One region of the Pseudopedobacter sp. genome, then DNA from elsewhere that is predicted to be linked to it. Evidence: riboswitches for the same ligand, from Rfam matches in the RefSeq annotation. Region 1 holds a riboswitch; the other holds the start of a gene.
The links. A riboswitch is a leader RNA that binds a small molecule or an ion and turns the genes downstream of it on or off. The one in region 1 is predicted to bind S-adenosylmethionine.
Positions count from the first base shown of each region.

Region 2: linked by a shared signal. The riboswitch ahead of ABWO41_RS05925 (O-acetylhomoserine aminocarboxypropyltransferase/cysteine synthase family protein) and the one ahead of metH (methionine synthase) in region 1 are both predicted to bind S-adenosylmethionine.

Region 1 is NZ_JBEBVH010000011.1:390-7,398, reverse strand. It holds gene ABWO41_RS01560 (ATP-binding protein) at 1-600, opposite strand, end outside; gene ABWO41_RS01555 (DUF5686 and carboxypeptidase-like regulatory domain-containing protein) at 662-3,199, opposite strand; SAM riboswitch class I at 3,428-3,540, shown strand; gene metH (methionine synthase) at 3,662-7,009, shown strand, end outside.
Region 2 is NZ_JBEBVH010000056.1:6,258-13,266, forward strand. It holds gene ABWO41_RS05920 (homoserine O-acetyltransferase family protein) at 1-600, opposite strand, end outside; gene ABWO41_RS05925 (O-acetylhomoserine aminocarboxypropyltransferase/cysteine synthase family protein) at 755-2,056, opposite strand; SAM riboswitch class I at 2,289-2,393, opposite strand; gene ABWO41_RS05930 (trans-sulfuration enzyme family protein) at 2,532-3,644, opposite strand; gene mqnE (aminofutalosine synthase MqnE) at 3,785-4,981, shown strand; gene ABWO41_RS05940 (histidine phosphatase family protein) at 4,981-5,622, shown strand; gene ABWO41_RS05945 (menaquinone biosynthetic enzyme MqnA/MqnD family protein) at 5,650-6,387, shown strand; gene kdsB (3-deoxy-manno-octulosonate cytidylyltransferase) at 6,535-7,009, opposite strand, start outside.

The DNA of each region.
Region 1 (7,009 bases):
GCCAAAAATCCGGTTAAAAAAACCTTTCGATTCTTCCGCCTCCCGCTTTTCCTCCAGTTCATAGATAGTTGTCGTTAGCGTTCGTTTTTCCGACTCCAGAATGGTGCTGTCCGTTTTTCTTGCATTTTCCTCAACCAAATCGTTAATAGATTTTAGTTGACTTTCGAGTGATTTATTATTTAAAAAACCTCGTCTGTCTGCCAGGTATTCATTAAATAATTTATCTCTTTCTTTTAAAAGCTTTTTCATCGACACTATCCTTGCAAGCTGGATAGTATCATCCTGATATTTAAGTTGAAGCGAATCAATTATTGCTACAAGTTCTTTTGACTCCTTTTGTAACTGCTTGTAATTACCCTTGCTTTTCAGACTAATAGATTTCTGAAGTTGCTCTAATCTTACCACCTTCAGAGAGACATTATTTACTAAACGGAGGCGATCTGTTGGCTCAGAAACGTTTTCTACGGTATCCAGAATTTCATCAAATGCAATTTTTGCCGTCTCCCAAGCAAGATAAAGGGCTACGCAGGCTATAATGGATGCGATTACAATTTTCCATTTGATAGATTTTTGAAATTTATGTTTGGGCTTTAGCACCATATGAACAAATATATTCCTTTAATAATCTAAACGAAAAAAAGTCCTGTTACATATCAAAACTTTAAAAATCAAACTTCACGCGGGCTCTTACTCCCCACTCAGAAACTTCCGGATGATTCAGATAATTAAAACGTTTTACAGCATCTACTCTAAGTACCTTAAAAATGTTTCCTAAACCTATACTGCCTTCCATATACGGTTCATTACCTAAGGAATATGTTCTGGACTGTCCATCTGCAAACAGAGGAAATCTGTAAGTGTTACCGGTTAAATTAGGATTATTCTCCGCTCTTAGTCCTCCATAAAGCGCCTTAAATGAAACAATTTCCCGTAATTTCAGATGCTTAACCAAAGGAATTTTATTTAAGAAAAATCCATTAAAATTATGATCAATATTGAGGCTCACATAACGGTCGCTTACAAATTCCAGAAAGTTCATCAAATTATAAGCATACATTTGGTAAGCATAAGTTTGGTTTGCCCTGTGTATACTTAACAGTGGAAAAGGTAATTTCCCAAACATGTAAGCTCCCTCTGTTCTAACGTCTGAATATCCAAATTGCGAAAGGTAAAAACGTTTATCTATACTTCCACTCAGGCTATGATAATCATATTCGCCGCCTAAAACGTTTCTTAACCCCACACTATATCTCAGGTTAAAAATTGGATACTTATTTACAAAACTAGTTCGGTATACCTTACCCTGGTAAAACTTCTCATGAGGTGCATACCTTAGACTGAGCGAAACCTCACTGGTAGTCAATCTGTTTACAAAATTCTCTGAGTAAGTTTGGTAGTATAAACCTCCCGCCGGACTTTGGCTCCATTTTTTAAGCTGCAAACCATAAGAAAAATGATTTTCAAATTCCTTTATATATTCTATTTTATAAAAATCGTTATATAAAAGCATGTCATTTACGCCACGCTTAAAAGACAATAAAATGTTATCTTCCTGTATAAATTGAAGTTCTTGTCCGGGAATTTTCGTATCTCTCTGGAAACTTACCTTTATAAAATGCTGGGGAAAAGTATATATCGATTTATGATTAAAAGCGTAAGCTCCACTTAAATAATATTTCCATTTTTCGTCTTTAACTCCATAAGCCAGATAATTCTCGAAATACCAATTCTTACTAAGCTCTGTCGTAGTACGCCCGCCAACACGCAATCTAAATCCCTCTACATTATTAAAACTGTAAAAAGTATTAAATGGCCCCATATCATAACCACCCAGGTTCTGATAACCGGCAATCAGCAACGTAGCATATTTTACGGTCCTTCTGAAGGATGGAATCGTTTGTAAAGAATCTATATTTTTGTAAATACTCAATTGGTTATGTGAGATCGTATCCAATCTGTTTTCATTCCAGAAATTATCATTTCTCAAAACCGGCTTGGGTTCTACCGCAGTTATCTTCTCTTCCTTAAATACACTGTCCGGTAAGGGTTTGTTGATTTCATAATTTCTAAAAGTCACACTTCTATCACCAATAAAACCAAACCCTTTTTCCTTATTAATACCAAAGTCTACCGACAAGTGGCTTTTATTTAAATTATAGAGATTATTTTCATCGCTCTCGAAATCCAGATCAATATTCATTCCTCTAACAAAGTTGAGATTGATGTCTTTATCTACAGATAAACGGGCTTTTTTAACAGCGTATTTTCCATCAAGCGTTATATACAACTTTCCATTGAATAACATATCTCCTTTATTTCTGGCAAAAAAAGATAATTCAACCAATCTCGGCTCGGTATTTTTAACAGTATCCGTAATAAAATATTTATAAAACGTAGGAGCAGAAGTTGCAATAGGGCTTAAAAATTCATTACTAATAATAGAGATATTGTTTGAATAGATATCAACATCTTCATACATCCTTTTAAAATAGTTCTGCAAACCTTTATTATCTACATATTTTTTGTCAAATTCTGCCTGCTTTTCCCCTATAATAACTGTCTTTTTAAAATTCGGATCTTTTCTGAAAAAATTATCCGACAATTTTTCTTCTATATAAACCGGGAGGATATATTTACCACCAAACTTACCGGAATCCTGCTCCTGAAATAAAAACTGATAATTCTTAAAAAGCTTATTATTCCTGAATTTGTCAGATATATTGTCCATAGAGAATGTCATTTTCTCATATTTCCGATAAGAAATAGTATTTAAGTCGGCAGCCCTGTTAGAATCTTTGTGTTCTATAACTTTCCTTATCAGCTCGACGGCAGGGTTATCTTTATTACTATATTTTGCCTTATTCTTTTTAGTAATTACGATCTGTTTAAGCTCTTTGGCAGAAGGATTCATTAAAACCTCTATTCGTTGAGTTTTACCCACAGTAATAGGAACTATTTTTGTTTCATATCCCATGTATACAAATTTCAAAGCACTGTATGATGCACTTGTACTGATGGTAAAAAAACCATCCATGTTTGTCTGCGTTCCGGCTTGCGTTCCGTTAAAAAAAATATTGGCAAAAGGGATTGTTTCTTTCGTAGACGCATCTTTAACTACCCCACTAACTATGGTTTTTTGCGCAAAAACTTCTGTTCCTAGTAAACTCCAAATGAGCGTTACTAATACATATCTTAACATAAGATTTCAAAATTGAGATCACCGCTAAAAAGGATTCTGATGAATTACCTTTTGTAGCGAAAAATATGTTGCAATTTTAAGAGAAGTTTTCTTGACTTTTCTAATAAAAAAGTCAGATATTCTAATTTTTACATTTTGGAAACATAAGTTTCGCGTAACGATTTCTCGCCATTTAAAAGCATCTGCTTAATTATTTGCATTTCATCAAACTATATTGCATCTTTGCATCGCTTATAAAGAAAGACGGAGGGATTAGACCCTACGAAGTCTTAGCAACCTGTGCTTACAAGGTGCTAAATTCTACTCGGTTTAAAACAGGTGTAAATCGGGAAAGATAAGTAAGAGTTCACGGACTTAAATACATGCCGGATTTTCTTCATTAAGCTTTTGCTAACAGCCATAACAGATGGAATTTGAATTGTTAAATTCTTAATAGTTATGTTGCATTGTGACGGTGTCATTATGAATATCAGAGAAGAATTAAAAAAACGTATTTTGGTTATAGATGGTGCAATGGGTACCATGATCCAAAATTACAAACTTAATGAACAGGATTTTCGTGGCGAGCGGTTTAAAGACCATCCTTGCGATGTTAAAGGCAACAACGATTTGCTAAATATTACCCGCCCGGATATCATCAGAGCTATTCACAAAGAATATCTTTTAGCTGGTGCCGATATTATTGAGACTAATACCTTCAGTACGCAGAGGATTTCCATGGCAGACTATCAAATGGAAGATCTCTCTTACGAATTAAGTTATGAAGGCGCAAGAATAGCAAAGGAAGTCGCTTTAGAGGTAACTGCTTTAAATCCGGACAGACCAAGATTTGTTGCCGGTGCAGTGGGACCCACTAATCGAACGCTTTCCATTTCTCCAAATGTAAATGACCCTGGATTTAGAGCTATTTCTTTTGACGAATTAGAATCAGCTTATTATGAACAAATTAGAGGTTTAATTGATGGCGGTTCCGACATAATTCTGGTAGAAACTATCTTCGATACCCTAAATGCGAAAGCTGCAATTTTTGCCATAAAAAGATACGAGCAGGTTATAGGCAGGAAAATAGAAATCATGATTTCCGGTACCATTACGGATGCTTCGGGACGTACACTTTCCGGTCAGACCACAGAAGCATTCTGGAATTCTATGCGCCATGGCGATTTACTTTCTATCGGCTTAAACTGTGCTTTAGGAGCAAAAGATATGCGTCCGTATATACAGGAGCTATCAGAACTGGCAGATGTTTTTGTTTCCGCATACCCAAATGCCGGCTTACCAAATGAATTCGGCCAGTATGACGAAACGGCCGAGCAAACTGCTGGTCTTTTAGACGACTTTCTGTCGTCCGGCTTCCTAAATATGGTAGGTGGCTGTTGCGGAACAACACCTCAACACATAAAACGAATAGCAGAAACAGCAGCAAAATATTCACCAAGAAAAGTAGCACAGCCAGAACGCTGGATGCGTTTATCTGGCCTGGAGGCAGTAAATATTAAACCTGATAGTATATTCGTAAATATTGGTGAGCGTACCAACATTACCGGTTCCCCAAAATTCTCTAAGCTTATTTTAAGTGGAGATTATGAGACTGCACTTTCTGTTGCCCGTCAGCAGGTAGAAGGCGGTGCGCAGGTTATTGATGTCAACATGGATGAAGGAATGCTGGACTCCGTTGCAGCAATGACTAAATTCCTTAATCTGATAAGTTCAGAACCTGATATTTGTAAAGTACCGGTAATGGTCGATTCTTCTAAATGGGAAGTGATTGAGGCTGGCTTGAAATGCTTACAGGGAAAAGGAATTGTCAACTCTATCTCGTTAAAAGAAGGTGAAGAAAAGTTTAAAGAATCCGCCAGAAAGATAAAACAATACGGTGCAGCAACAGTAGTTATGGCTTTTGACGAAAAAGGTCAGGCCGACAATTATGAACGCCGTATAGAAATTTGTAAAAGATCTTACGATATACTGGTGAATGAAGTTAACTTTCCTGCAGAAGACATCATTTTCGATCCAAATATTCTAACAGTGGGTACCGGGTTGGAAGAACATGCAAACTATGCCGTAGATTTCATCAATGCAACCCGCTGGATAAAAGAAAATTTACCTTATGCCAAAGTAAGTGGCGGGGTATCAAATATATCGTTCTCTTTTAGAGGAAATAATCCGGTAAGGGAAGCTATGCATTCGGCCTTTCTCTTCCATGCCATTAGAGCCGGTTTGGATATGGGTATCGTAAATGCGGGAATGCTGGAAGTCTATGAGGAAATTGAACCGGAATTATTGGTTAAAGTAGAAGACGTTCTCTTAAACAGAAGACCTGATGCCACAGAAATCTTAGTTGATTTTGCCGAGACTGTAAAAAATAAAGGAAAAGTCGTCGTAAAGGATGAAGAATGGCGTAAAGGAACTGTAGAAGAAAGGCTTTCTCATGCTTTAGTAAAAGGTATTGTTACTCATATTGATGAAGATGTTGAAGAAGCTCGACTTAAATATGCCAGACCTTTAGAAATTATAGAGGGGCCTTTAATGGATGGTATGGGTGTTGTGGGCGATCTTTTTGGTTCCGGAAAAATGTTTTTACCGCAGGTAGTAAAATCGGCAAGGGTAATGAAAAAGGCCGTAGCGATTCTTCTTCCCTATATCGAAGCTGAAAAGGTAGAAGGAGAAAGCAGTTCGGCGGGTAAAATTTTAATGGCCACGGTAAAGGGAGATGTTCATGATATCGGAAAAAATATCGTTGGTGTTGTTCTGGCTTGTAATAACTTCGAGATTATAGATCTTGGGGTAATGGTTCCTGCCAGCACCATTCTGGAAGAAGCAAGAAAACATAATGTTGACATTATTGGCTGCAGCGGACTAATCACTCCTTCTTTAGACGAAATGGTTCACATTGCAAAAGAAATGGAACGCGAAGGATTTAAAATCCCTTTAATGATTGGTGGTGCAACTACGTCCAGAATTCATACCGCAGTAAAAATAGACCCTAATTATAGTGGTCCGGTTATTCACGTTTTAGATGCTTCCAGAAGTGTTACTGTTTGCAGCAATTTATTAAGTAACGAAACCAGCACCGCATACAAACAGCAAATAAAAGAAGACTATGCGAAAACCAGAGATAACTATAATAAAAAACGGGTAGACAAAACGCTAAAGGATATAAAAACAGCAAGAGAAGAGCAGTTTAAAATAGATTGGAATGCAGGTTTGCCTAAAGCTCCAAATTTTGTAGGAACAAAAGCTATAGAAAACTATCCGTTAGAAGAACTTCTGCCTTATATAGATTGGACGCCTTTCTTCCATGCGTGGGAATTACGGGGAGCCTATCCGAGAATTCTGCAAGATGAAAACGTGGGTAAAGAGGCTCAAAAACTTTTTGATGATGCACAAACACTATTAAAAAGAATTATAGACGAAAAACTATTAACTGCCAAAGCAGTATTTGGATTATGGCCGGCTAATAGTAAAGGTGATGATATCTCTTTAAATGTAAATGAGCAAGAAAGGGTTATCCATACTTTGAGGCAACAAAACCAAAAACCCGCTGGTGAACCGTATTATGCATTGTCCGATTTCATTGCGCCGGAAGATACAGGTTTACAGGACTATTTTGGTGCATTTGCAGTTTCTACCGGGTTTGGCTGTGATGAGCTGGTTGCCGAATTTGAAAAAGATTTCGACGACTACAATAGCATCATGACCAAGGCCTTAGCCGACAGGTTAGCCGAAGCTTTTGCAGAGAAACTTCACGAGTTGGTGCGAACCGAGTATTGGGGTTATTCTTTGGATGAAAAACTATCCAATGAAGAG
Region 2 (7,009 bases), on a different contig from region 1:
TGCCGTTTTTAGTCCTTTTTGCCCGCCATTTATCTGGTTAGCATAAAACGTCCTGTCTGTTTCAATGGCTAATCTTTGTGATTCATTAAAGGCTATTCCCCATGGAGAATGAGCGGCATTAGTGGCCATAACAATCAGATTTTTCATTCTTCCAGGTTCGATAACAGCCCATTCCAATGCTTGCTGTCCTCCGAGAGAGCCACCTATTAAAACGTCAATATCTTTGATGTCGAGGTGATCGGCTAAAATTTGATGTGCCTGTACCAGATCTCTAATAGAAAACTGCGGAAAGGAAAGAAAATAAGGGTGTCCAGTGCTGTGATTAATGCTTAAAGGATTAGTAGTTCCATAATGTGAACCTATGATATTAGCACAAACTATAAAATGATTCTCGGGATTGAAATAATCGTTTAAGCCAAATAAACCTTTCCACCAATCAAAAACATCTGAGTTTGCTGTTAAGGCATGGCATACCCAAACAACATTATTTTTTTCTTTATTTAGCTTGCCGTAGGTATGATAAGCAATTTCCAGATTTTCCAATTTCTTACCATTCTCCAGCCTAAACTCCTTTTTATGTTGGTATACCTTAAAATTCATTTTATAGTCTATGCTTCTATTTTTGAAGACGTTTAAAAATATGTTATACTGATTTTCCGAAATAAATTTGGAATAGAATCTCTGCCCAAGGTATTTCGGACAGAGACTTATTCAATCATAAGAAATGACGATATTTTTAAACACAGTCTTATTACTAAATTGTGGCAAGAGCTTGCTCAAAATCAGCTTTGATATCATCTATATGCTCTATACCAACCGAAACCCTTAATGCGGCTGGTTTAACACCGGCAGCAATTTGCTCTTGCTCACTTAATTGTTGATGAGTAGTTGCAGATGGCTGGATAATTAATGTTTTTGCATCTCCCACATTTGCCAGGTTACTGGTTAACTTAAGTGCATTGATAACCTTTGTTGCATTTTCTTTATCTCCAACAACTTCGAAAGATAAGACGCCACCGAAGCCATTTTTTAAATATTTCTTAGCCAATGCATGATAAGGAGAAGATTCCAGACCAGGGTAATTTACCGATTTTACTTTCGGATGCGTTTCCAACCATTTTGCTAATTCTAAAGTATTATCCACATGTCTCTGCACTCTTAAAGAAAGTGTTTCTAAACCTTGAATCAATAAGAAGGAGTTAAAAGGAGAGATTGCTGCACCATAATCTCTTAAACCTTCCACTCTTGCCCGGATAATAAATTGAATATTTCCAAAAGGACCATTTACACCAAATACATCAGAGAAAACCAGGCCATGATATCCTTCGGAAGGTTCTGAGAATTGTGGGAATTTTCCATTACCCCAGTTGTAATTTCCTGCATCAACAATTACACCTCCAATACTTGTTCCGTGACCGCCTATCCATTTAGTGGCAGCTTCAACAACAATATTAGCTCCGTGTTCAATAGGTCTGAATAAATAACCTCCTGCACCAAAAGTATTATCTACTATAAAAGGTAAATCATGTTTTTTAGCAACTGCAGCTATTCCGTCAAAATCAGGGATATTGAGTTCAGGATTTCCAATAGTTTCTACATATAAAGCTTTAGTATTTTCATCAATCAGTTCTTCGTAAGATTCAGGATTGTCATTTTTTGCAAATCTGGCTTCAATGCCTAAACGTTTAAACTGTACTTTAAATTGATTGTAGGTACCGCCATATAAACGACCAGTAGTAACAAAATTGTCTCCAGCTTGAAGAATGTTTGTTATAGTAAGAAACTGTGCGGCCTGGCCAGAAGAAGTTGCTAAAGCAGCAACGCCACCTTCTAAAGCAGCAACCCTTTTCTCAAACACATCTGTGGTAGGATTCATAATTCGGGTATAGATATTCCCAAACTCTTTTAAAGCAAAAAGATTTGCTGCATGTTCATTATTATTAAAAACATAAGAAGTAGTCTGATATATTGGAACTGCTCTTGAACCGGTAGTAGGATCCACTTCTTGTCCTGCATGTACTTGTAAAGTCTCGAATTTCAAATTTTGTGTTGACATTTCTTGTTAGATTAAAGTTTAAATTAATTCTGTTTTTTTAGATTATGCGATTTGCACAAATTCTTTTACAAATTTCTGCAATATAGGCAAAGATTTGCAGTGCCTGGGAATTAGCACATACAGCAACACATACAACAATTAGCCATAGATTGGTGATATAGACTAATATGTGTTATACTACGTTGATGTAATTTTCCAGAATTGTAAAAAATAGATTTTTTCATGTCTTAATTATTTATATTTCCCTTTCGGGGCAGGATTTGGCACCTTTTCCGTACTTGTTGGAAGGTTGCCAGTGGGTCGTAGAGCCTGATCTCTTACCACTTCTTTATAAATCAAGACCTTTTAAAGAGGAATTGATCTTGGTATTTCAACCAATATGATGCAAACTTAGTAAATAATATTTTATACTTCCAAATTAAATTTTGGATTTTTATAATTTGCTTTAATTTTTTTAGATCAAAACCAGAATAAGTTACAAATTTGTGTCCAAATCCATTATTAAATCCTCTAGATTTTCTAATCCAACGGACACCCGAATTAAATTTTTTGGAGTTTTGGAGTCTGGCCCTTCAATAGAGTAACGATGTTCTAATAAACTTTCTACGCCGCCTAAACTTGTTGCCTGTGTAAATATCTTTACATTGTTTACTAATCTCCTGGCCGGATCTTCACCTCCTTTGACACAGAAAGATAGCATTCCTCCAAAAGAAGTCATTTGTTTACGGGCTAAATCGAACTGAGGATGAGATTTTAAACCGGGATAGAACACACGTTCTATGGCAGGATGAGCTTCTAAATATTTTGCCAGTTCGAAAGCATTATATTCATGGCCTCTCATTCTGTAGGCTAAAGTTTTAATACCACGTGTTACCAGATAACAATCGAAAGGGGAGGGAACCGCACCACCAAGGACCTGCAAGTTTCTCATCCTTTCCCAAAAAGAATCCTTCTCTTTGGTAACTACAGCACCTCCACAAACATCAGAATGTCCGTTTAAGTATTTGGTTGTCGAATGCATAATCAGATCGGCGCCTAAAGCAAGTGGCTGTTGTCCATATGGTGTGGCAAATGTATTATCTACAACAAGTTTTAAATTGTGTTTTTTTGTAACGGCTGAAATAGCAGTTATATCTGCTATTTTCAATAATGGATTGGAAGGTGTTTCTACCCAAATCATTCGGGTGTTACTTTTAACATATTTTTCTATCTCATCTACTTGTGTTAAATCAACAAAATCCAGCTCTATAATACCCTTAAAAACAAATTTTAGTTGGTTTCTTAGTCCGTGGTACATGTCATCCGGACAGATTACGTGACTTCCCGGTTCTAAACATTGGAAGACAGACATGCCTGCCGTATTCCCTGTTGCAAAAGCACAACAATCTGCACCGTTTTCTAATTTGGCAATAACGTTTTCTAAAGATTTTCTGTTCGGATTGTCTATCCGGCTATACATGTAACCTGAAGGATAGCCACCGTCTTCTCCTCTTTCAAAAGTACTTGACAAAACTATGGGTTGGGTAACTGCGCGACTATCTTCATCCAGTTTATTTCCAGCATGTATAGATATGGTTTCAATTTTCATGTGGAGTTATTTTGAGCTAAATTAGAAATTTAGAAACTAAATAACCTTAAAAAATCATTTTTCTGTTCATGCGGTAAGTTCTTTACATTAAAAAAACCTAGTACATGCTATTATTTCTTATTTTTGAGAAAAAATTGCTGATGAATAACGATCACCAAATAGAAAGCCTTCTCAGTAACAATAACTTAAACCCGGGTTTAAGAAAAATAGCAGAAAAAGTTAAGAACGAAGAAAGAATTAGTTTTGATGAAGGCGTCTATCTTTACGAACAAGCCGATCTCCCATATTTAGGTATTTTAGCAAATTACATACGTAATAAGAGACACGGAGATTTAACCTATTTCAACAGAAATTTTCATATAGAACCTACCAATATTTGTGTGTATGACTGTAAATTCTGTTCGTATTCCAGAATGATTAAACAACGCGAAGAAGGTTGGGAAATGGATGTTGACGGCATGATAGATATCGTGAAGAAATATGATAAAGAACCGGTAACGGAAGTACATATAACTGGAGGAGTGGTTCCAAAACAAAATCTGGAATTTTATGCCGATTTTTTTACAAGATGCAAAGCACACCGTTCAGACTTACATATTAAAGCGCTTACACCTGTAGAATATTACTATATCTTTAAAAAAGCTAAACTTTCCCATTACGATGGGATGAAATATTTAAAGGAAGCTGGTTTAGATTCTATGCCTGGAGGAGGAGCGGAAATCTTTCATCCGGAAATAAGAGAAAAAATTGCCCATGATAAATGTACCGCAGAGCAATGGCTGGATATTCATGAGCAAGCTCATAAACTGGGTATGAGGTCTAATGCTACAATGCTTTATGGGCATATAGAAGAGTTTTGGCATCGTGTAGACCATATGGATCGCCTGCGCCAGTTACAAGATAAGACAGGAGGTTTTCAGGCATTTATTCCATTGAAATTTAGAAATAAAGATAATCAGATGTCTGATGTTCCAGAAGTAAGTGTGGTAGAAGATTTGCGGAATTATGCTATTGCTCGTATTTATATGGATAATTTTGATCATATAAAAGCTTATTGGGCAATGATTAGTAGAAATACAGCTCAACTTTCTTTGAATTTTGGTGTAGATGATATTGACGGGACTTTAGATGATACCACCAAAATTTATTCGATGGCGGGCGCAGAGGAACAAAATCCGGCAATGAGTACCCAACAGTTAGTAAGGCTAATTAAAGATGTAGGGCGTAAACCTATAGAAAGAGATACTTTATATAATGTAATAAACGACTATACAGATTTTGAGTTTGAAGATGAAGTAAAACCTAAATTTTATAGTTTACCCGTAATTAATTCATAATGAGTAACGCAGACAAGAAGAAAATTTATATTATCCGTCACGGAGAAACCGATTATAATAAAGCAGGTGTTGTACAGGGAAGGGGAATTAATGCAGATCTAAATGCAACAGGGATTGCCCAGGGAGATGCGTTTTATGAGATGTACAAATCGGTTCCCTTCGATAAAGTCTATACATCTACATTAAAAAGAACTCATCAAACAGTTAAGAAATTTTTAGAAATTCCATTGCCTTGGGAGCAGGTAGCTGGCCTAGATGAAATGGCCTGGGGGAAACATGAAGGAAAAGGCATTTCTACAGAAGTTAGAGAAGATTTTGAGAAACTTATAGAGTCTTGGAATGCAGGTGATTACGATGCAAGACCGGAAGAAGGAGAGAGTCCCAACGATGTATATAAAAGACAAGCGGAAGCAATGAATTATATTGTTTCTAAAGATAAAGAAAATGAAAAAACGATTCTGATCTGTATGCATGGCCGGGCAATGCGTTTGTTATTGTGCCAGCTTACAGGTAAAGAATTGAAAGAAATGGACTTCTTTCCGCATCAGAATACTTCACTCTATATTTTAAATTATGCAGATGGAGAGTACGAAATAGAAACATTCAATAGTTTAGCTCATTTGCAACTAATTGAAGAATAATTTACTGCCCGTTTTTAATTACTTATTATGGTTCGTTTCTCGGTGGTTAGTTACACCAATACTAAACCCTTTTTATACGGTTTAGAACATTCTGCTATAAAAGATAAAATAGATTTAAAGGTAGATTATCCAGCTTTGTGTGCACAAAAGCTAATAGATGATAAAGCCGACGTTGGTTTAATTCCCGTAGCTGCTATCTTAAATTTAAAGGAATATCATATCATATCCAACTATTGCATTGGAGCAACCGGTAAGGTAAATTCTGTATTTGTTTTCAGTAACTGCCCTATAGAAGAAGTCGAATTTATTCAGTTGGACCCTGAATCCAGATCGTCTAATAACCTGGCTTTGGTTTTAATGAAGAACTTTTGGGAAATCAATCCTATAAAGATTATAGATGCAGATGATTACGGCAGTTCTTCTCAAGAGAAAACAGCCTTTGTTCAGATTGGAGACCGAACTTTTGGTAAGAAGCAAAAATTTGAATATACATATGATTTGGCTGAAGAATGGATGAAGTTTACGGGTTTGCCTTTTGTTTTTGCTGCGTGGGTAAGTAATAAAAAACTTCCTGATGAATTCATAGACGAGCTAAATGAAGCATTCCGGTATGGTATAAATCATATTGATAATGTGCTGGAAAGCCTACCTCAGTATAACGGATTCGATCTACGACAATATTTACATTCCGATTTGGATTTTGTTCTTAATGATAAGAAAATAGAAGCTTTAGAGCTTTTTCATAGCTATATTAAAGATCTCTAATTATCTTAGAAATATATACACATCTTTTGCTAACCTTCTTCCATTGGTAATCAAGGAAGAAGGCATTGCTTCTTCATCAGCTAAATTCTCAATAGAAAATAACTCGCTCAACTACCTGTTTTTACAGAGTAGCGGCTTTTACAAAAATTATTTCTGAATAACAGCTAAAACTTTTTCCAGATCTTCAGGTGTGTCAATCGCCAATGTTTCGGAATCTGTAAAAGAAACTTTTATACGGTAACCACTTTCCAGCCATCTTAATTGCTCCAATGCTTCTGCTTTTTCCAGAGAGCTGACAGATAATTTCGCTATTTCTTTAAGAACTTCAACCGTATAGCCATAAATGCCAATATGTTTATAGAAAGTATGATGTTTTAACCAATCTTTTTTTTCATAATTTCTAAGGAAAGGGACCGTTTCTCTACTAAAGTATAAAGCTTCGTTTTTTGTATTAAGCAATACTTTTGGCGTATTGTGATTGAACAATTCTTCTGCGGTTTTGATTACCTTCACCAGGGTAGCTAATTGCGTGTCTGAAGAATTAAAACATGCCGCAACAAGATTGATCTGATTGGGATCTACTAAAGGTTCGTCACCCTGTATATTAATTACAGCATCGTAA